Arthrobacter crystallopoietes: one gene and its partner. Each later gene encodes a partner of the first gene's protein in a complex. Links are inferred from orthologs where the notes say so. Each region holds a gene or a part of one and is shown in the gene's direction. Other genes may lie near its edges.

What was found.
Region 2: the proteins of mfd (region 1) and uvrA are in contact, whole or in part, in a crystal structure (PDB 4DFC), measured with the Escherichia coli proteins. The link is inferred for Arthrobacter crystallopoietes from one-to-one orthologs.

Annotation. Positions count from the first base shown.
Region 1 is NZ_CP072014.1:2,457,996-2,468,012, forward strand. The notes cover bases 1,025-5,149. They hold mfd (transcription-repair coupling factor), read left to right. Parts: upstream 1,025-1,376; coding sequence 1,377-4,949; downstream 4,950-5,149. In the rest of the region: J5251_RS11390 (DUF5956 family protein), read right to left, coding at 1-440; J5251_RS11395 (hypothetical protein), read right to left, coding at 473-883; J5251_RS11405 (hypothetical protein), read left to right, coding at 5,243-5,440; J5251_RS11410 (hypothetical protein), read right to left, coding at 5,575-5,724; J5251_RS20665 (PGPGW domain-containing protein), read right to left, coding at 5,784-5,921; J5251_RS11420 (hypothetical protein), read right to left, coding at 6,564-7,067; J5251_RS11425 (glycosyltransferase), read left to right, coding at 7,850-9,136; J5251_RS11430 (alpha/beta fold hydrolase), read left to right, coding at 9,406-10,017. UniProt on the Escherichia coli protein: Couples transcription and DNA repair by recognizing RNA polymerase (RNAP) stalled at DNA lesions. Mediates ATP-dependent release of RNAP and its truncated transcript from the DNA, and recruitment of nucleotide excision repair machinery to the damaged site.
Region 2 is NZ_CP072014.1:3,134,029-3,143,402, forward strand. The notes cover bases 2,785-6,266. They hold uvrA (excinuclease ABC subunit UvrA), read left to right. Parts: upstream 2,785-3,162; coding sequence 3,163-6,066; downstream 6,067-6,266. Other genes in these bases: J5251_RS14350 (GntR family transcriptional regulator), read left to right, coding at 2,785-3,029; J5251_RS14360 (HAD hydrolase-like protein), read left to right, coding at 6,139-6,266. Outside these bases: J5251_RS14335 (DEAD/DEAH box helicase), read right to left, coding at 1-1,037; J5251_RS14340 (trans-aconitate 2-methyltransferase), read left to right, coding at 1,106-1,879; J5251_RS14345 (MBL fold metallo-hydrolase), read right to left, coding at 1,880-2,518; more of J5251_RS14350, read left to right, coding at 2,658-2,784; more of J5251_RS14360, read left to right, coding at 6,267-6,843; J5251_RS14365 (lysophospholipid acyltransferase family protein), read left to right, coding at 6,848-7,516; excinuclease ABC subunit UvrC, read left to right, coding at 7,516-9,374. UniProt on the Escherichia coli protein: The UvrABC repair system catalyzes the recognition and processing of DNA lesions. UvrA is an ATPase and a DNA-binding protein. A damage recognition complex composed of 2 UvrA and 2 UvrB subunits scans DNA for abnormalities.

The DNA of each region.
Region 1 (10,017 bases):
CTCCCATAGAGCACATCGACGATCCGCACCATGATCGATGCGATGTCGGCCGGGCTCACGGCTCCAGGGGCGGCCGCCGTGATGCCTCGGTTGATCTCGTGTGACAGGGCCTCTTCCGAGGAGATGCCGGGCGGCAGCCGCATCAGCCACACGAAGCCGGGAGGCGGTGCTGGTACGCCGGCGTCCCGGAGATAGTCCTCCACACTCTCGTCAATGGTCCGCCTGTCTTGCACCGTGAACGGTGCCATCCGGGTTTCGGTGACGCCGCCGGTTTCAATCGTGACCCGTACTTCCCGCCCGGTGTCATCGGCAGGCAGCTTACAGACGTTTTCGGTGCCGGCTGCCCAGGCGGCGAGCATGCCCCAGCCGGTTTCGGGTACCTCCGCCCATTCGCCGCTGCGGGCGCCGTCGGGAACCTCGTCCCAGTTTGTTGGACTCATCGCGGAAACCGGAGCCCTTCAGCTGGCTGGAGCTACCGGCTGACAGGAGCCGGGTCAGCGAAGGCGTCCGGCTGATCGGCCAGCTTCTTGTTGAACGCCCGGCCCAGGAGGTCGCTGCCTTGCTCGCCGAAGAAAAGGTCGTCCGCGCGCTCCTCCAGCTCGCTTTGCGCGTCCAGGCTATCAGGGTCATCGACGTCGATGTCTGCTGCCTCAGCGGCGATCGACACGATGCCGTCGGCGAGGGCATCGAGCCCGAACCAGCGGTAGCCCGCTACGGCGTTGGCGAGCTCATCCTCATCGAGAACCTGGATCCCATGCAGCAGGCCACCGTTCTGGGCGACGTTGTCCAGCATCAGCAAGTCATATAGTGCCCGGTCACCTTCGGCCCGCGGACCCTCATAGTCGTAGTCCAGCGCCCGGTTCCATACATCTTTTTCGCGCATAATCCGGAATCCCCTTAGCATTCGTAGCTACGGCCGGGCGCCGGCGGAAGCGGCCCCACGACCGAGCATAACGGTAGTCCCGCCGGAGGTGGAGAGCCCGACGCCAAGAAATTCGAACTGCTGAGCCGGATCAGGTCACCGGCGCGGGCTGACCTCCGAATTTTGAGTAAATCCTGAGGTGGCGCAGGCGCTGTCCTTGAGGTCTTGGCCAAATACTGTCTGACAGCGCATTCCTACAGAGGCACAGTCCTGACGCCCCTTGCCTGGACCATTCGCAGCTGTCTCCGCAGAAATGCGCTGAAACGGGATGCGGGCAGCGCTGGGAAAGAGCCTGCCCGCATTCCGGCAAAACTCAGGCTGTTGATTCCCTGTCCAGGCTCTCGGCTCTGAACGTCAGTCGTTGGCGGTAAACTCTTACCCGTGACCCCGGAGTTCTGCTGAACTTCGGGTACTTGTGTTGTGCCCTGCCGGGGAAGAGTAAGGATGAAAGACCATGAGCCTGAACGGACTGCGGACTGCCCTCGCTGAAGACAAGTCCTTCGAGCGGGTACGGCTCTACGCGTCCCGGCCGGCGGGGGAGCGCAGCGAGGATCTGCAGATCGGCGCGCCTCCCGGCCTGCGTGCCGCGCTGCTGGCGGAGATGGTCGAGGGGCAGGAATCCGGCGTCGTTCTCGCGGTCACCGCCACCGGGCGCGAGACCGAGGATCTGGCCACGGCGCTGCGCTGCTACCTGCCGGCTGAGTCCATCGAGGAGTTCCCCAGCTGGGAGACGCTCCCGCACGAGCGGCTTTCCCCGCGCTCGGACACGGTGGGCCGGCGCCTGTCCGTGCTGCGCCGGCTCAAGTACGACGACGCCGCCAGCCCGCTCCGTGTGGTCATCGCACCGGTTCGCGCGGTGCTGCAGCCGCTGGTCAAGGGCCTGGGCGAGCTGAAGCCCGTGTCTCTCAAGGTGGGGGACGAAGTGTCCTTCGAATCCGTGGTCCGGCAGCTGGCCGATGCTGCCTACGCGCGCGTGGACATGGTCACGCACCGCGGCGAGTTCGCGGTGCGAGGCGGCATCCTCGATGTCTTCCCGCCCACCGAGGACCATCCGGTGCGCATCGATTTCTTCGGCGACGAGGTGGACCAGATGCGCTGGTTCGCGGTGGCGGACCAGCGCAGCCTCTCGGGCGAGAACGTCAAGCACCCTAGCGCGCTGTACGCCCCGCCGTGCCGCGAGCTGCTGATCACCCCGGATGTGATGAGCCGGGCGGCGAAGCTGAAGTCCCAGATGCCGGCCGCGGCAGACATGCTGGAGAAGATTGCCGGCGGCATTGCGGTTGAGGGCATGGAGTCGCTGGCCCCGGTGCTGGTGGACGCCATGGTCCCGTTCCTCGGCGAGCTGCCGGAAGGTTCCCTCGCCGTCGTGATTGAGCCGGAAAAGGTGCGCGCCCGCGCCCACGACCTGGAAGCGACCAACGCGGAGTTCCTCGCCGCGGCGTGGGCCACCGCGTCCGACGGCGGCGACGCGCCGTTGGACCTGGCGCTGCAGGGGGACCTGGACGAGGCGAGCTTCCGCTCCTTGGCGGACACCCGCACCACCGCGCTGGACCGCAAGGTCTCCTGGTGGTCCATCACCTCCTTCAACCCGGACGATGAAACCGTGCTGGACGTGGACTCGCTGACCGTCAGCGCGCGCGAACCCCGCGGCTACCAGGGCGACGTGGCGGAAATGATGGAGTTCATCGGCGGCCGCGTCCGCGACCAGTGGCGCGTCGTCGTCGCAACCGAAGGTCCCGGCCCCGCGCAGCGCCTCGCCGAACTCTTCCACGACAATGACATCCCCGCCACCCGCGTCGACTCCCTCGAGGACGGCCCGACTCCGGGCATCATCGAAATTACGACGGCGAGTGCGGGCAAGGGATTCGTCTTCGATGGGTTGAAACTCGGCCTGCTCACCGAGGCGGACCTGCTGGGCCGGACTTCCGCCGCCGGCACCCGCGACATGCGCAAGATGCCCTCGAAGCGCCGCAACGCCGTCGATCCTCTGCAGCTGACCGCGGGTGACTTTGTGGTGCACGAGCAGCACGGCGTGGGCAAGTTCGTGGAGCTGCTGCAGCGCTCCTCAGGGGCCGGACCGACCAAGACGATGCGCGAATACCTGGTGCTGGAGTACGCGCCGTCCAAGCGCGGGGCGCCGGGAGACCGGCTGTTTGTGCCCACGGACCAGCTGGACCAGGTCACCCGGTACGTCGGTGGAGACGCCCCCGCGCTGTCCAAGATGGGCGGCTCGGACTGGGCGAACACCAAGAATAAAGCGCGCAAGGCGGTCAAGGAGATCGCCGGCGAGCTCATCCGGCTGTACTCGGCGCGGATGGCCTCGCGCGGGCACGCCTTCGCCCCGGACACCCCGTGGCAGCGCGAGCTGGAGGAGGCGTTCCCATACATCGAGACGCCGGACCAGCTGACCACCATCAACGAGGTCAAGAAGGACATGGAGCGCGAGATTCCCATGGACCGCCTGGTCTCCGGCGACGTGGGCTACGGCAAGACCGAGATCGCCGTGCGCGCCGCATTCAAGGCGGTCCAGGACGGCAAGCAGGTGGCGCTGCTGGTGCCCACCACCCTGCTCTCGCAGCAGCACTACGAGACCTTCTCCGAGCGGTTCAGCGGCTTCCCCATCCGGGTCAAGGCGCTCTCCCGCTTCCAGACCGCCAAGGAATCCAAGGAGACCATCGAGGGCGTGAAGAACGGCGCCGTGGACGTGGTCATCGGCACGCACCGGCTGCTCTCCAAAGAAGTGGACTTCAAGGATCTCGGCCTGGTCATCGTGGACGAGGAGCAGCGCTTCGGCGTGGAGCACAAGGAGGCGCTGAAAAAGATGCGCACCAATGTGGACGTCCTAGCCATGAGTGCGACGCCGATTCCGCGTACCTTGGAGATGTCGCTGACCGGGATCCGCGAGACTTCTACCTTGGCCACGCCGCCGGAAGAGCGGCACCCGGTCCTGACGTACGTGGGCCCGTACACGGACAAGCAGGCCTCCGCGGCGATCCGGCGCGAGCTAATGCGCGAGGGCCAGGTGTTCTTCGTGCACAACCGCGTCTCCTCGATCGACGCGACGGCCGCGCACATCCGCGAGCTGGTCCCCGAGGCCCGGGTGGAAGTGGCGCACGGACGGATGAGCGAATCCAAGCTCGAGCAGATCATCGTGGACTTCTGGGAGAAGCGCTTCGACGTGCTGGTCTGCACCACCATCATCGAAACCGGCCTGGACATCTCCAACGCCAACACCTTGATCGTGGACCGGGCGGACAACTACGGCCTGTCCCAGCTGCACCAGCTGCGCGGCCGCGTTGGCCGTGGCCGCGAGCGGGCCTACGCCTACTTCCTCTACCCGGCGGAGAAGCCGCTGGGCGAGGTGGCACTGGAACGGCTCAAGGCCGTGGCCTCGCATAACGAGCTGGGCGCCGGCATGCAGTTGGCTCTGAAGGACCTCGAGATCCGCGGCGCCGGCAACCTGCTCGGCGGCGAACAGTCCGGGCACATCCAGGGCGTCGGGTTCGACCTGTACATCAGGCTGGTCGGCGAGGCCGTGGCGGACTACCGCGGTGAAGCCGAAGAGAAGGCCGCCGAGATGAAGATCGAACTGCCCGTCAATGCCCACCTCCCGCACGACTACGTCCCGGGGGAGCGGCTGCGCCTCGAGGCTTACCGAAAGCTTGCGTCAGCCACGACGCTTGAGGGGATCGACGAGGTGGTCGAGGAATTGACCGACCGCTACGGCGAACCGCCCCTGCCCGTGCAGAACCTCGTTGCCGTGGCACGGTTCCGTGTGGGTGCCCGCGAGGTCGGCCTGACCGACGTGGCGCTGCAGGGCAACTTCATCAAGTTCGCCCCGGCCTCCCTGCCCGAGTCCAAGACCATGCGCCTGAACCGCATGTACCCCGGCTCGCAGGTCAAACCCAACCTCGACTTCATCCTCATCCCCAAGCCGAAAACCTCCCGCATCGGCGGCCGCGACCTCGCCGACCAGGCCGTCCTCGAATGGGCCCAAGGAGTCATCGACGCCGTGTTCAAGGGGTAGCGCTTCGGCGTGGGGGAGGAGTGAAACCGCGCATGACAGCGGCCGCACGACTTTCTTCAACTGTTTGGCCGGTCCAGCTGAACTCGATGATCATCATCGTCTCGTCCCACGGGTACGGCGGATGGTCGGTGGAAGTGCCGGTCACCCGTCGTCACTACAATTCAGGGAGCGGCCGCGGACACAGTCAAGGTCATGAACACGAAATTTAGGTAGGGGAGTGACTCAAACCGGATAGAGTGGGTGCCGCTGCCTCAGCGAGGAGGCGGTAAACCAATCAAAGAAAGCAACGTCGCATGAACTTTGAATCGCACTCCATGACCCTCAAGCTTTGGGACCGTTCAACCACAATCGAGGCCTTGGACGCTGCTGTGGCCCAGGTTGCGCTGAAGGCAAACGTCTCCAAGGACCAGGTACGGGTCATCCGGAGCGGGCCCCAGGTCTTCACCGTTGGTTTGGCCAACAATGCGTCGTCAAACCTCCTCGCTGGCTGACGCGGCGTCGCGACGGATGGTCTCGACGGTGCGCCTCTACTGGTCGGCGTCAGCCGGTCGGTGAGCGGGCCCATGGTCCAGGGTGCCTTAGCCGAGATATGAGTGCGGTCGAGGTCGACGGAACCTGCGAAGCATTAAAGAAGCAGGAGCAACACCATCAGCCCGGAGGCCACCATGGTCAGTCCGACGCCCATCCTACTGGCGATAACCACTGCTCGCCGGATGTCGACCAGCCCCGGGCTGGTCCGCTGGACGATCCAGTTAATCACTGCAACAACCGCCATGAGTCCGCTGAAAGTGCTGGCAGCGATGCGCGGGCCATGTTTGCACCCTTCTTTCCCGCTTACTTCAGGCCCCGGAATCTGACCCGTTCGAGCAGATGCGTAGCCCAAGGATAGTGCCGTGACAACACAGCCAGGCCGCCCGCGATGGTGAACAGTCCCGGCCCCGGCAGCACGAGACCGGCGATTCCCAACGCCATGAGGATCTAGCCCAGCACTTCCGTGCCTGTTGCCACAGTCAAGGCGGAACGGCGCCGCTCCTCCTCGGCATAAGTTCGTCGTCGCACGCCAGCCCCGTTCGGTGAGTCCGTAGAACGAACCGCTCCGGCGAACCGCCGCTGCCCGCGCAGAACCTCATCGCGGTGGCGCGCTTCAGGGTTGGTGCCCGCGAGGCCGGCCTGACTGAAGTGACCCGCAGGGCAGCTTCATCAAGTTCGCCTCCCTCCCTGCCGAGTCCAAGACCATGTGCCTGAACCGCATGTACCCCGGTTATCAGGTCAAACCGAACCTCGACTTCATCCTCATCCCCGAGCCCGAACCTCCCGCATCGGCGGCCGCGACCTCTCCGACCAGGCAGTCCTCGAATGGGCCCAAGGCGTCATCGACGCGGTTGTCAAAGGGCAGCGCTTCGAAGACGGTTCGGATCCTTGATGGAGACCTCGACGGCACGCTTTACTAGTACGGCGTCAGCGCCTGCCGGATCATTATCGGCCCGGGCGGCCGGGACTTCGGCGCCACGGATCCTAAACCGGTGACCAAGCGCCGTGGATGTGGCGGTCACCAGTACGGGAGGACCGCCACACGCCATGGCGAACCGAATGAACAGGTGCTGTGACAGCTCCTTATGAGAGGGCGGCGCACACGTCCGTAACCTTGCCTGGGCCATCGGCATTAAATACGCGCACCTCGTTGCCGTCTTCATCGACGGCAAAGTTGAAGTTGCCCACCACAAGGAACAATCCGGGCCTCGCGGACCCAGGGCTCTCTGGTGTGGGCAGAGGATTGGTCAGGATGTTGCGTCCCCGCACTTCCGTTTCAATGATGGTTTCACCGTTAACAACGACGTCGCGTTCGAAGCGAACCCCGGTGATGACAGAAGTAAAGGTCTTGCCGTTTGCAGTAAGGGTGATCTTCTGACCGGGGGAGGTGATGATCCTTCTTTCGTTGCCTGTCTCAATCACCTTGGACTTTCCAGTGAGCGTGAAATCGACCTCGAAGTCGCAGAAGCCGTCGAGGTCGCCACTTCCCCCGACATTGATGGGTGCTACGCCATTGGCAGCAGACACTGGGCTCGCAGTTGCGATGAGACCTGCAACCACGGCAGTGGGGATAAGCCAGTGTTTCATTTTGAGCTCCTTGCAGTTTGGTTCTTGCCCCTATCGGAAGCCGCCTAGGAAAACCTTTGAATCGGCGACCGCGGACACTGTAAGTTTCTCGACCTTTCGAAAACCTTGTGCTGCAGGTCAGTGCGCTGATAGGGGACTAAAGCAACCAATAGAAGCGGCTGGCCGGCAACATTTGGGATCTACCAACGTCTTTGGTTGGCGTCTCTTGGATTGCGCTTCGGACCATTACGCGCTTAGAGGCGTAGCGCTTTGACCATTTCGATAAGATCCCCGTAACAATGAGCCCGGCGCAATGGATGAATCGATACGTCAGCCGATATTGCGCCGCAGAAGGTATTTGAAGAAAGTATTTTACTTCGTTTAACTCCGCGTGTCCTTCGCGGCGTGTCGCGCCAGGCTTACGTCATAAACCGGATCTCACAACGACGCCTTTTTCAAAGCACTATGTTTCGCTTCCGATTTGCCATACCTTTTTGGAACTGCAGCACTATCACTGACAATTGGCCCGGATTCCAGCAACGGAAACATCCAATCCGCTTCCGATTGTCAGTGATCGCTGGACTTCCTCCTGCAATGACAATCGCATTGTGGGAGTGCCGGGGCTCAGCCGTTCAGGGGCAAATTCGGACAGGCTAAGGAAAGACAATGAACATCCCAGCTCTCAATATCAGCACGCCCATTTACGCTTTGGTAGGCCTTATCGCCCTAGCGATCAAGGGTATCCAATCACACCGAGCTAAACATGCAGCCAACGTGCAACACCGGCTAGGGCGCGGAATATCATGAGCGGCCCAACAATTACTGCGATCGTTCCTGCCTACAACGAAGAGGAAGGTATCGGCGAAACATTAGAAGCATTGTTGAATCAGTCCGAACCTTTTGACGAAATTATCGTGGCTAATGATGCATCCACTGATCGAACGCGTGAGATCTCTTTGGCATATGGCGTGACTGTGGTGACACCGCCGCAAAACCTTGGCAGTAAGGCTCGCGCACAAAACTTCGCTCTCCCCTTCTGCAAGACCGACCTGGTCCTGCCCGTTGATGCAGATACTGTGCTTGCACCTGACTATGTATCGCTCATCAAGGAACCGTTTGCTGATCCGGAAGTGGTCATCGCTGCAGGCTGCGTCTTGACCAAAAACTCCCGCACAATGACCGAGCGCGGCCGCACAATCGAGTACATGTTTGGCTTTCACTGGCATCGGCCTATCCAAAACGCCGCGAACTCTCCTGTTGTTTGCTCGGGATGCGATTCAGCATTCCGACGCAAGGATTTAGTCGACTTCGGAGGCTTCCCCGAGCGGACGATAGTGGAGGATATGGACTACACCTGGAGCCAACAGATCGCCGGGAAACGGGCGGTGTATGTAGGCGATGCTGTGGCTTACGCTGCAGACCCTGACACGATGAAGTATTTGCGCAAGCAGGTGTGGCGATGGATGGCAGGCTTTTTCCAGAACGTCCGAATTCACAGTAGGGAACTTTTGCAGAAAAAGCGCATGCTCGCGTTGTGGGTTTTTCTCGCAGTCTGGGAGATATTGACTGTTCCATTGTGGTATGTTATGCCGTTGATATGGCTCTTCGTGTTCCAGTGGACGCCAATTGTCGCCGGTGCTTGGTTCTTCGGTGCGGAGTTCGCGCTTCTAATGCCGCCATTAATCTACGCTTCCATACGTCGAAAAATCTCGTTCTGGCATGTACTTATGTGCATACCGGCGCTCTATGTGGTCAAAGCAGTGAACTTCACCTACGCATGGAAGGCACTGATCGTGGAACTCGTGCTGTTTCCGCTTGGCCTAAGCAAAGGCCTGCACGATTACGAGAAGGGCCGGGCGGATACACCGACTTCAGACAGAACGGCTGAACCGCTGCAGACTGTCGCTGGGGCCAGAGTCTCTGCAAGCTCTCCCGGCCTACCGGCAAGAGCAGTTGGCGCCCCTGATACACCGGCTGTTAATCCGGAGGGTATCGCAAACGAAGGCTACTATCAGGGTATTCAAAGCAGTCCCAAGCGTTTGATGCGCGCGTCCAAGCATTCCTCAAGGAGGGTCACGGGTCAGACCTAACTTCTGTCCGCCGTTCGAAGTGGGACACGTCGACAAGTACCGGGACGAGAAAGTTCCGGCCAATGGGCGACCGGGAATCTGTGTGGCGAGCTGCTACAGCACGTCAGGAAAGGGTAGCTGGTGCCCAATACCAGTCATCCTCTGTCGTAATTCTGATGCCATATTCGTATCAACGGCAACACGAATCTGGGTACGTCTCTGCGTGCCTGTGGGTAGGTAATGTCAGCGTTCAAAATGGAACGCCTGTCCTAGGCTAGAGGATGGAAATGATGGGCGAGCATGTGCAGGTTGGAAGCCACAAGATCTGGACCGAGCAGGTCGGCACAGGGCCGGACGTGCTCTTGATCGGTGGTTTAGGGGACACCGTTGAGTCCTGGCGGTTCCAGCTGGACCGGTTGACCGACCGCTACCGACTAACCGCATTCGATAGCCCCGGCGGAGGCAGGACAGCGATGCTGGGCGGCAAGCTAACCGTGGAAATGCTGGCCGATGACACCGCAAGATTGCTCCGTACGCTGGGCATTCCAATTGCTCACGTTGCAGGTTTTTCCGAGGGCAGCATCATCGCCCAGGAGCTGGCCATCCGGCACCCGGAGTTGGTCCGCAGTCTCATTCTGCAGAGTACGTGGCTTGTACCTGACATTTGTCTGCGGACTTTTGACCGGTGTGTACGCTGGATGGTTGAGACGGCCCCGGGCGAGCGGGAATTTCTAGAAGCGCTTTACTTATATCTCTATACGGCGAGGGCGCACAATGACGGCACCGTGGAACGGATCATTGGCGACGTACTCAATTTTCCCCACAAGCATGGGGCAGCTGAGATGTTGACTTTCCTCGAAGCCATCGCCAATCGTGACGCCGCGGATCGACTTCATATGATC
Region 2 (9,374 bases), 680 kb from region 1 along the record:
GTACGGACGCCGTCGTACTTGCTTAACGCCGTCATCAGGACGGTTCGGATGGGGACGTTGATGCCGACACCGAGCGTGTCCGTACCGCAGATAACCTTCAGCAGGCCGGCCTGGGCCAGCTGTTCGACCAGCCGCCGGTACTTGGGCAGCATGCCGGCGTGATGGACGCCGATGCCGTGGCGGACCAGCCGGTTCAAGGTCTTGCCGAAGCCCGGCGCGAACCGGAAGCCGGCGATCAGTTCGCCGATCCGGTCCTTCTCCTCGCGGGTGCAGACGTTGATGCTCATGAGGTTCTGGGCGCGTTCGATCGCTTCCAGCTGGCTGAAGTGCACCACGTACACCGGCACCTGGCGGGTGCTCAGGAGCTCCTCCAACGACTCCTGCACGGGCGTCTGGACGTAGTAGTAATGCAGCGGAATGGGGCGCTCGGCCGAGCTTACGGTAGTAGTCTGCCGCCCGGTGCGCTGGGTCAGCTCCTTCTCGAACCGGGTCACGTCGCCCAGAGTGGCGGACATCAGGAGGAACTGCGCCTGCGGCAGTTCCAGCAGCGGCACCTGCCAGGCCCAGCCGCGCTGCGGATCAGAGTAGTAATGGAATTCGTCCATGACCACGGTTCCCAGCTCGGCCTCCGAACCCTCGCGCAGGGCGATGTTGGCGAGTATTTCCGCAGTGCAGCAGATGATGGGAGCGTCCTGGTTCACGGACGAGTCACCGGTAACCATACCGACGTTGTCCGGACCGAAGATCTCGCACAAGGCGAAGAACTTTTCCGAGACGAGCGCCTTGATCGGCGCCGTGTAGTAACTGCGCCGCCCGTGGGCCATGGCATGAAAATGCGAGGCGATGGCCACCATTGACTTACCCGAGCCGGTCGGCGTAGCCAGGATGACGTTGTTGCCCGTGACCAGTTCCATCACCGCCTCGTCCTGGGCCGGATACAGCGCCATGCCACGGCCCTCCACCCAGTCGATGAAGGCGGTGTAGATTTCGTCCGGGTTGGCAGTGGCGGCTGCGGGGAGCTGTTCAAGTAGGTTCATGTCCCCTCCAGCCTATCGGTCGGTGCGCCGCCGGGGGACGGGTGTAACGGAAGCCGTAGGCTGGGCGTATGAAATGGGACCCGTCCAAGTACGCCGAGTTTGCGGATTACCGCAGCCGCCCCTTCTTCGACCTGACCGGCAGGATTGCCGCGGAGGAGCCGCGCCGGGTGGTGGACCTGGGCTGCGGTCCGGGCAGCCTGACCGCGGCGCTGGCAGACCGGTGGCCCCGGGCGCGGGTGACGGGACTGGATTCGTCTGCCGCCATGATCGCCGCAGCCAATGCCGCTTCACAACTGCAGAACCTGGATTTCGCAGTCGGCGACATCGCGGCCTGGGCCCCGCCGCAGGATCTGGACGTGCTCGTCTCGAACGCCGCCCTCCAGTGGCTTCCGGGGCACCAGGACCTGCTGCGCGAGTGGGCGTCCTGCCTGACCTCCGGCGCGTGGCTGGCGTTCCAGGTTCCCGGCAACTTCTCTGCGCCGTCGCATGTGTTGATGCGCCGGCAGGCGGCCTCCAGCAAGTGGCATTCCCTTCTCGACGGCGTGCTCCGGCACGAAGATGCCGTCAGCGAGCCCGCGGATTACCTCGCCCTGCTGCTGGAGGCGGGATTCGACGCCGATGCGTGGGAGACCACGTACCTCCACGTCTTGCAGGGGCCGGATCCGGTGCTGGAGTGGGTCCGGGGGACTGGCCTGCGCCCGGTACTGGCCGCCTTGGCACCCGAGGAGGCCGCCGAGTTCGAGACGGAATATGCCGAGGCGCTGCGCCATGCCTATCCGGCAGGCCCGCACGGAACGGTCTTCCCCTTCAGGCGGATTTTCTGCGTTGCGCGCAAGCGCTGACTACCAGCCCCGCTCGCGCCATTCGGACAGGTGCGGCCGTTCGGCGCCGAGCGTGGTGCCCTTGCCGTGGCCCGGGTGGACCACTGTGTCGTCCGGCAGGTAGTCGAAAAGGCGGCGTTCGACGTCGTCAATCAGCGAGGCGAAGCGCTGCGGGTCCTGCTGGGTGTTGCCAACGCCTCCCGGGAACAGCGAGTCCCCGGTGAACAGGTGCGAGGGTCCGTGCGCGTTGCGGTACAGGAGGGCCACCGAGCCGGGAGTGTGCCCGCGCAGTTTGATGGCCTCCAGCGAGAACCCGTCGAATTCCGCGATGTCGCCGTGATCTAGTGCGACGTCGGCGGGAACCTCGATCTGCGCGATGTCTTCGGTTCCGGCCGCGGTGCGGGCGCCGGTGAGTTTCACCGTCTCGGCAAGGGCGCGCACATGGTCCCAGTGGCTGTGCGTGGTGATGATCATTGCCACTTTGGCGGGCGCCTGACTGTCCTGCGCCCCTTCGGCCAGCAGTTTTTCGATGGCGGGCAGATCGTCCGCGGCGTCGATGAGCACCTGTGCGCCGGTGTCCTTGGCCGTGATTAGATAGACGTTGTTGTCCATCTCGCTGACGGACGCCGAGCGGATGGTGATGTCATCAAGTTCCCACATGCGCCCAGTCTAATCACAGTCCGGAGGCTGCCCGGGCGGGGTCTGCGCCGAGAGTGAAAGTCCTTGTCCGACGCCGGGAAATTGGCGTAAATTCGATTGGTCCGGGAACGGACAATTGCAGAAGGGCAGGCAGCGGTACATGGAAGCTGACCAATTCGACTGGCGGCTGGACAAGCAGAGCTCGGTGCCGCTGTTCGAGCAGTTGCGCCTGCGCATTATTGAGGCATCCGACGTCGGAGAGCTGACTATCGGAACCAAGCTGCCGCCGGTGCGGCGGCTAGCCGACCATCTCGGCATTGTGCCTAACACCGTGGCCCGCGCCTACCGGGAACTGGAAACGGCGGGCCGGGTGACAACCGGAGGCCGGGCCGGCACCGTGATCAGCGCAGGCGGGGACGAGTCCTCGCGGCTGCTGGCCGAGGCGGCCGCCACGTTCGCGGAGACGGCCAGGGCACAGGGCGCCACGTTGAAGACTGCATTGGCTGCGGTCAAGGCGGCCCTGGAACGCTGACCCAGCAGACCAACCGGGCGAGACGAAAAAGCCCCGCCCACGTTGAAGGTACGCGGACAATTATGGTCCGCGTTCGCACCGATGTGCTGAACGCAATACGTTTTCGAACGGACTTTCGATTAGAGTGGAAACCGTGCTAAAAGCGAGTGAATCAACTGGACCCGGATCCCACGAGGATGCCCGGACGGACCTATCCCGGCTGGTCGTGAAGGGCGCGCGGGAGCACAACCTGCGCAATGTCGACCTAGACCTGCCCAGGGATTCCATGATCGTATTCACCGGGCTTTCCGGTTCCGGCAAGTCCTCCCTGGCCTTCGACACGATCTTCGCCGAGGGGCAGCGCCGCTATGTCGAATCGCTGTCAGCCTATGCGCGCATGTTCCTGGGCCAAGTGGACAAACCCGATGTCGACTTCATTGAAGGCCTTTCCCCGGCAGTTTCCATCGACCAGAAATCGACGAGCAAGAATCCCCGTTCCACGGTGGGCACGATCACCGAGATCTATGACTATATGCGGCTGCTTTGGGCCCGGGTAGGCCGCCCGCACTGCCCGGTTTGCGGCCAGCCAGTGACACGGCAGACTCCGCAGCAAATTGTGGATCAGCTGCTGGAGCTTGAGAGCGGTACCCGGTTCCAGATCCTCGCCCCGGTAGTCCGCGGGCGCAAGGGCGAGTTCGTGGACCTGTTCAAGGAACTTTCCGCCAAGGGCTATTCCCGCGCCAAGGTGGACGGCAAACTGATCCAGCTGTCGGAACCGCCCAAGCTCGGCAAGCAGTTCAAGCACACCATCGAAGTCGTTATCGACCGACTGGTGGTCAAGGAGGGCATCCAGCAGCGGCTGACTGACTCGATCGAGACCGGGCTGGGCCTGGCGGAGGGCCGTGTACTGGCGGACTTTGTGGACCTGGATGAAGGCGATCCGGGACGTACCCGGGCCTTTTCGGAGCACCTTGCCTGTCCCAATGAACACCCGCTGGCCATTGACGAAGTCGAGCCGCGGTCCTTCTCGTTTAACAATCCGTTCGGTGCCTGCCCGGTCTGTACCGGCATCGGCAGCAAGCTTGAGGTGGACGAAGACCTGGTCGTTCCGGACCCGGAGCTCAGCCTCGGCGACGGCGCGATCGCGCCCTGGGCCCTGGGCACGGCGACGCAGCAGTACTGGAACCGGCTGCTTGAAGGCCTGTCGCACGAACTCGGATTCTCCATGGACGTCCCCTTCAATGAGCTGTCCAAAGAAGCGCGCAAGGCCGTGCTCTACGGCAAGGACCACAAGGTGGTGGTTCAGTACCGCAACCGGTTTGGCCGCGAACGCAAGTACAGCACCGGTTTCGAAGGCGCGGTGCAGTACATCCACCGCAAGCATCTGGAAACCGAGTCCGACAATGCGCGGGACCGTTATGAGCAGTACATGCGGGAAGTACCCTGTCCCGAGTGCAAGGGTGCGCGCCTGAACCCGGCGTCCCTGTCGGTGCTCATCAACGGCAGGTCAATTGCCGAAGTGTCAGCAATGCCGCTGCAGGAATGCCGCGACTTCCTGGATTCACTGGAGCTGACGCCGCGGGAGGCGCAAATTGCCCAGCAGGTGCTCATCGAGATCCAGGCCAGGCTCCGCTTCCTGCTGGACGTAGGCCTCTCCTACCTGAACCTCGAACGAGCTGCCGGCACACTCTCCGGCGGTGAAGCGCAGCGCATCCGGTTGGCCACACAGATCGGTTCCGGCTTGGTCGGCGTGCTCTACGTTCTGGACGAGCCATCCATCGGCCTGCACCAGCGCGACAACCGCCGGCTGATCGAAACCCTGACCCGGCTGCGCGACCTCGGCAACACTCTGATCGTGGTCGAGCACGACGAAGACACCATCAGCGAAGCCGACTGGATTGTCGACGTCGGTCCGGGTGCAGGCGAGCACGGAGGCCAGATAGTCCATTCCGGTTCGCTCAAGGAACTGCTGGACAATGAGCAGTCCATTACGGGTGATTACCTGGCCGGCAGGCGCCGTATCGACATCCCCGCCAAGCGCCGCAAGATCGATAAGAAGCGACAGCTCAAGGTGGTCGCTGCCCGGGAAAACAACCTGCAGGGCATCGACGCAGTCTTCCCGCTTGGCGTCTTCACCGCGGTCACCGGGGTGAGCGGCTCCGGAAAATCCACGCTCGTCAATGACATCCTGTACAAGGTACTGGCCAACAAGCTCAACCGGGCCAAGCAGGTCGCCGGCCGGCATACGCGCGTCGAGGGCCTTGAGCACCTGGACAAGGTCATCCACGTCGACCAGAGTCCGATCGGCCGCACGCCGCGGTCCAACGCGGCCACCTACACCGGTGTCTTCGACAATATTCGCAAGCTCTTCGCCGAAACCAACGAGGCCAAGGTGCGCGGCTACCAGCCCGGACGGTTCTCGTTCAACGTCAAGGGCGGGCGCTGTGAAGCATGCAGCGGCGACGGCACACTGAAGATCGAGATGAACTTCCTGCCGGACGTCTATGTCCCCTGCGAGGTCTGTCACGGCGCCCGTTACAACCGCGAGACGCTTGAAGTCCACTACAAGGGCAAGACCATTGCGGATGTGCTGGACATGCCGATCGAGGAAGGTGCGGAATTCTTCGCGGCTTTCACCCCGATTGCCCGTCACTTGAATACGTTGGTGGACGTCGGCTTGGGGTACGTCCGGCTCGGCCAGCCCGCTACCACCCTCTCCGGCGGCGAAGCGCAGCGGGTGAAGCTCGCGAGCGAGTTGCAGAAGCGTAGCAACGGTCGGAGTATCTACGTGCTGGACGAACCCACCACCGGGCTGCACTTCGAGGATATCCGCAAGCTGTTGCTGGTACTCCAGTCATTGGTGGACAAGGGCAACACCGTGATCACCATCGAACACAACCTGGACGTCATCAAGAGTGCCGACTGGGTAGTGGATCTTGGACCGGACGGAGGTTCCGGCGGCGGCCGTATTATTGCCGCAGGCACGCCTGAACAGGTTGCGAAGGCGGAGGTCAGCCACACCGGCCGGTTCCTCGCGGAAGTACTTGACACGGCCTGATCGGCAGCGCGGTATATACCCCAAGGGGAATGTTTGTAACGCATAACCTTCAAGGTATGGAAAAATGCCTAGGTGACTTCTTTGCCGGCGCTGGTTCTCTTTGACCTTGATGGGACTCTGGTGGATCCCGCGGGGGCCATCACAGGGGGTATCAGCCGAGCCTTGCAGCTAGCCGGGCTGCCGGTCCCGCGGCAGGATGTCCTCGACTCCATGGTCGGTCCTCCGCTGGGGCAGTCGCTGCGGGAGAAGGCCGGGGTTCCGGAGAGCGATCTAGCCGAAGTCATTAGGCTCTACCGGACCGAGTACCGTCTTTCCGGGATGGCAGCCAGCCATGTATATCCCGGAGTGGAAGGGCTGCTGCAGCAGTTGAAGACCGAAGGCACCATCCTGGCCGTGGCTACGCAGAAACCCACTCCGATCGCCGACGAACTACTCCGCGTACAAGGGTTGACCGCCTACTTCGACAGTATCCATGGCGCAGGCTTTGACGATCCGGGCAGCGGCACCGCAGCCGATGCAGGCAAGATCCCGATTCTCGAAGAGGCTTTGCGGCAGTACGCCGGAGGATACGGCAGCGTGGTGATGGTGGGGGACCGGCACTACGACATTACGGCCGCCGTCCACCACGGCATTCCGGCTATCGGAGTTAGCTGGGGATTTGCGGCCGACGGCGAGCTTGAAGCCGCCGGTGCTGCCGCCGTCGTCGTCAATACGCAGGAACTAGCGGAGGAACTGGCACGCCAGCAAGCGGCCGTCACACAAGGAACGGAGAGGTAAGGGAATGGAATTTTTCGAAGGCACCCGTGCTGCGTTCCGTGCCGTGATCTCCGGAACCTGCCGGCCCACGGTTGAGGGGCTGGAAAACTTCCCGCCGGAGGGCCCGGTCATCGTCGCCCCCAACCACCAGTCGTTTTTCGACAGCATCATCGTCCAGGCCCTGATGCCGCGCAAGGTGGCGTTCTTTGCGAAGGCCGAGTACTTCACCGCAAAGGGACCGAAGGGCTCCGCGATGCGCTGGTTCTTCAACAGCGTCGGCTCCGTCCCGGTAGAACGGGGGGAACAGGCTGCCAGCGTCGCGGCGCTGCAGACAGCGGTGGAAATTCTTGAGCGGAACGAGGCCTTCGGCATCTATCCCGAAGGCACCCGCTCCCGCGACGGTTTGCTGTACCGTGGAAGAACAGGCGTTGGCTGGCTTGCCCTGACCACCGGTGCTCCCGTGGTGCCGGTGGGACTGATCGGAACCGACAGGCTCCAGCCGGCGGACAAGAAAATGATCAAGCCGCAGCATTTCACCCTGAAGGTCGGCGCGCCGCTGTATTTCGACAAGACGGGCCCGGGACACTCCCTGCCTGCCCGCCGTGCCGCCACGGATAAGATTATGGACGCCATTGCCGAACTGAGCGGGCAGGAACGGGCCGGCACCTACAACCAATCCAAACAGGCACAGTAATGGCGCTGCCCTCGTCTTACCGGCCGAAGCCGGGGGAGATCCCTACCCAGCCCGGGGTGTACAGGTTCCGGGATGACAACAAGCGCGTCATCTATGTGGGTAAGGCCAAGAACCTCCGGTCCAGGCTCAACAGCTACTTCGCAAATCCCGACGGACTCATGCCGCGTACCCGGGCAATGGTGCATACCGCAGCGTCCGTGGAATGGACCGTGGTGGGGAGCGAACTGGAGGCCATCCAGCTCGAGTACACCTGGATCAAGGAGTTCACGCCCCGGTTCAACATCATGTTCCGGGACGATAAGTCCTACCCGTACCTGGCTGTCACCATGTCCGAGAAGTTCCCGCGCGTGCAGGTGATGCGCGGGGACCGGCGGAAGGGCACAAAGTACTTCGGCCCCTTCTACCCCGCAAAGGCGATCAGGGAAACGGTGGACACCCTGCTGCGCGTCTTCCCAGTCCGCACCTGCAGTGTTGGCGTCTTCAACCGTGCCCAGCGGACGGGCCGCCCGTGCCTGCTCGGCTACATCGACAAGTGCTCCGCACCGTGTGTCGGGCGGATTTCTCCTGAAGACCACAAGGCCCTCGCCGCCGAGTTCTGCGCTTTCATGGGCGGCGAAGCCGACCGTTTCATCCGCGCGCTGGAACAGAAGATGAACGCCGCCGTTGCCGAGCTCGACTACGAATCGGCGGCACGGTACCGCGACGACATCGCTGCCCTGAAGCGCGTCTTCGAACGCAATGCAGTAGTGCTCGGCGAAGACACGGACGCGGACATTTTCGCGCTGGCCGAAGACGAGCTTGAGGCGGCGGTCCAGGTTTTCCACGTGCGCGGCGGGCGGATCCGGGGCCAGCGAGGCTGGGTCGTCGAGAAGGTCGAGGATGCGTCTCCGGCCGACCTGACCGAGCACCTGCTGCAGCAGGTTTATGGCGACGGCGAGGGACCGGACAGGATCCCCAAGCAAGTGCTGCTGCCCGTGGAGCCGGACAACAGACCCGAGCTGGAAGAGTGGCTGCGCGGTCTGCGCGGCAGCAAGGTCGAACTGCGGGTGCCCCAGCGCGGTGACAAGGCCGCGCTGCTCGGCACGGTGCAGGAGAACGCGAAGCAGGCACTGGCGCTGCACAAGAGCCGCCGCGCCGGCGACCTGACCACCCGCTCCGCCGCGCTGCAGGAGCTGCAGGAGGCGCTCGACCTGCCCGTGGCCCTGCTGCGCATCGAGTGCTACGACATTTCCCATGTCCAGGGAACCAACGTTGTTGCCTCCATGGTGGTCGTTGAAGATGGCCTGCCCAAGAAATCTGACTATCGGCGGTTTTCCATTACGGGCGATGCCGCCCGGGACGATACCTCCGCCATGTACGACGTCATCAGCCGCCGGTTCCGGAACTATCTGGCTGACAGGACGGCGGTGCCCGAACCTGAGGCCGTTCCGTCGCCGGCCGGCACGAAAGCACCCCTGGTTGCCGATGTCATCGACTCCAACGGCGTCCCCGCCGGGGACGTGGTATTGACGGATACGACGACGCCGGCGCCGCGCACCAAGTTCGCCTATCCGCCGAATCTTGTCGTGGTGGACGGCGGACCGCCGCAGGTTTCGGCCGCATCCCGTGCCTTGGCCGATCTGGGGATCACCGACGTCTACGTGGTCGGACTGGCCAAAAGGCTGGAAGAAGTCTGGCTTCCGGACGATGACTTCCCCGTCATCCTGCCCCGTGCATCGCACGGTCTGTATCTGCTCCAGCGGATCCGGGACGAAGCCCACCGCTTCGCGATCAACTACCACCGTCAGAAGCGCGGCAAGTCGATGACCGTGTCGGTACTGGACGGGATCCAGGGGCTGGGGCCCGCCAAGCGCAAGGC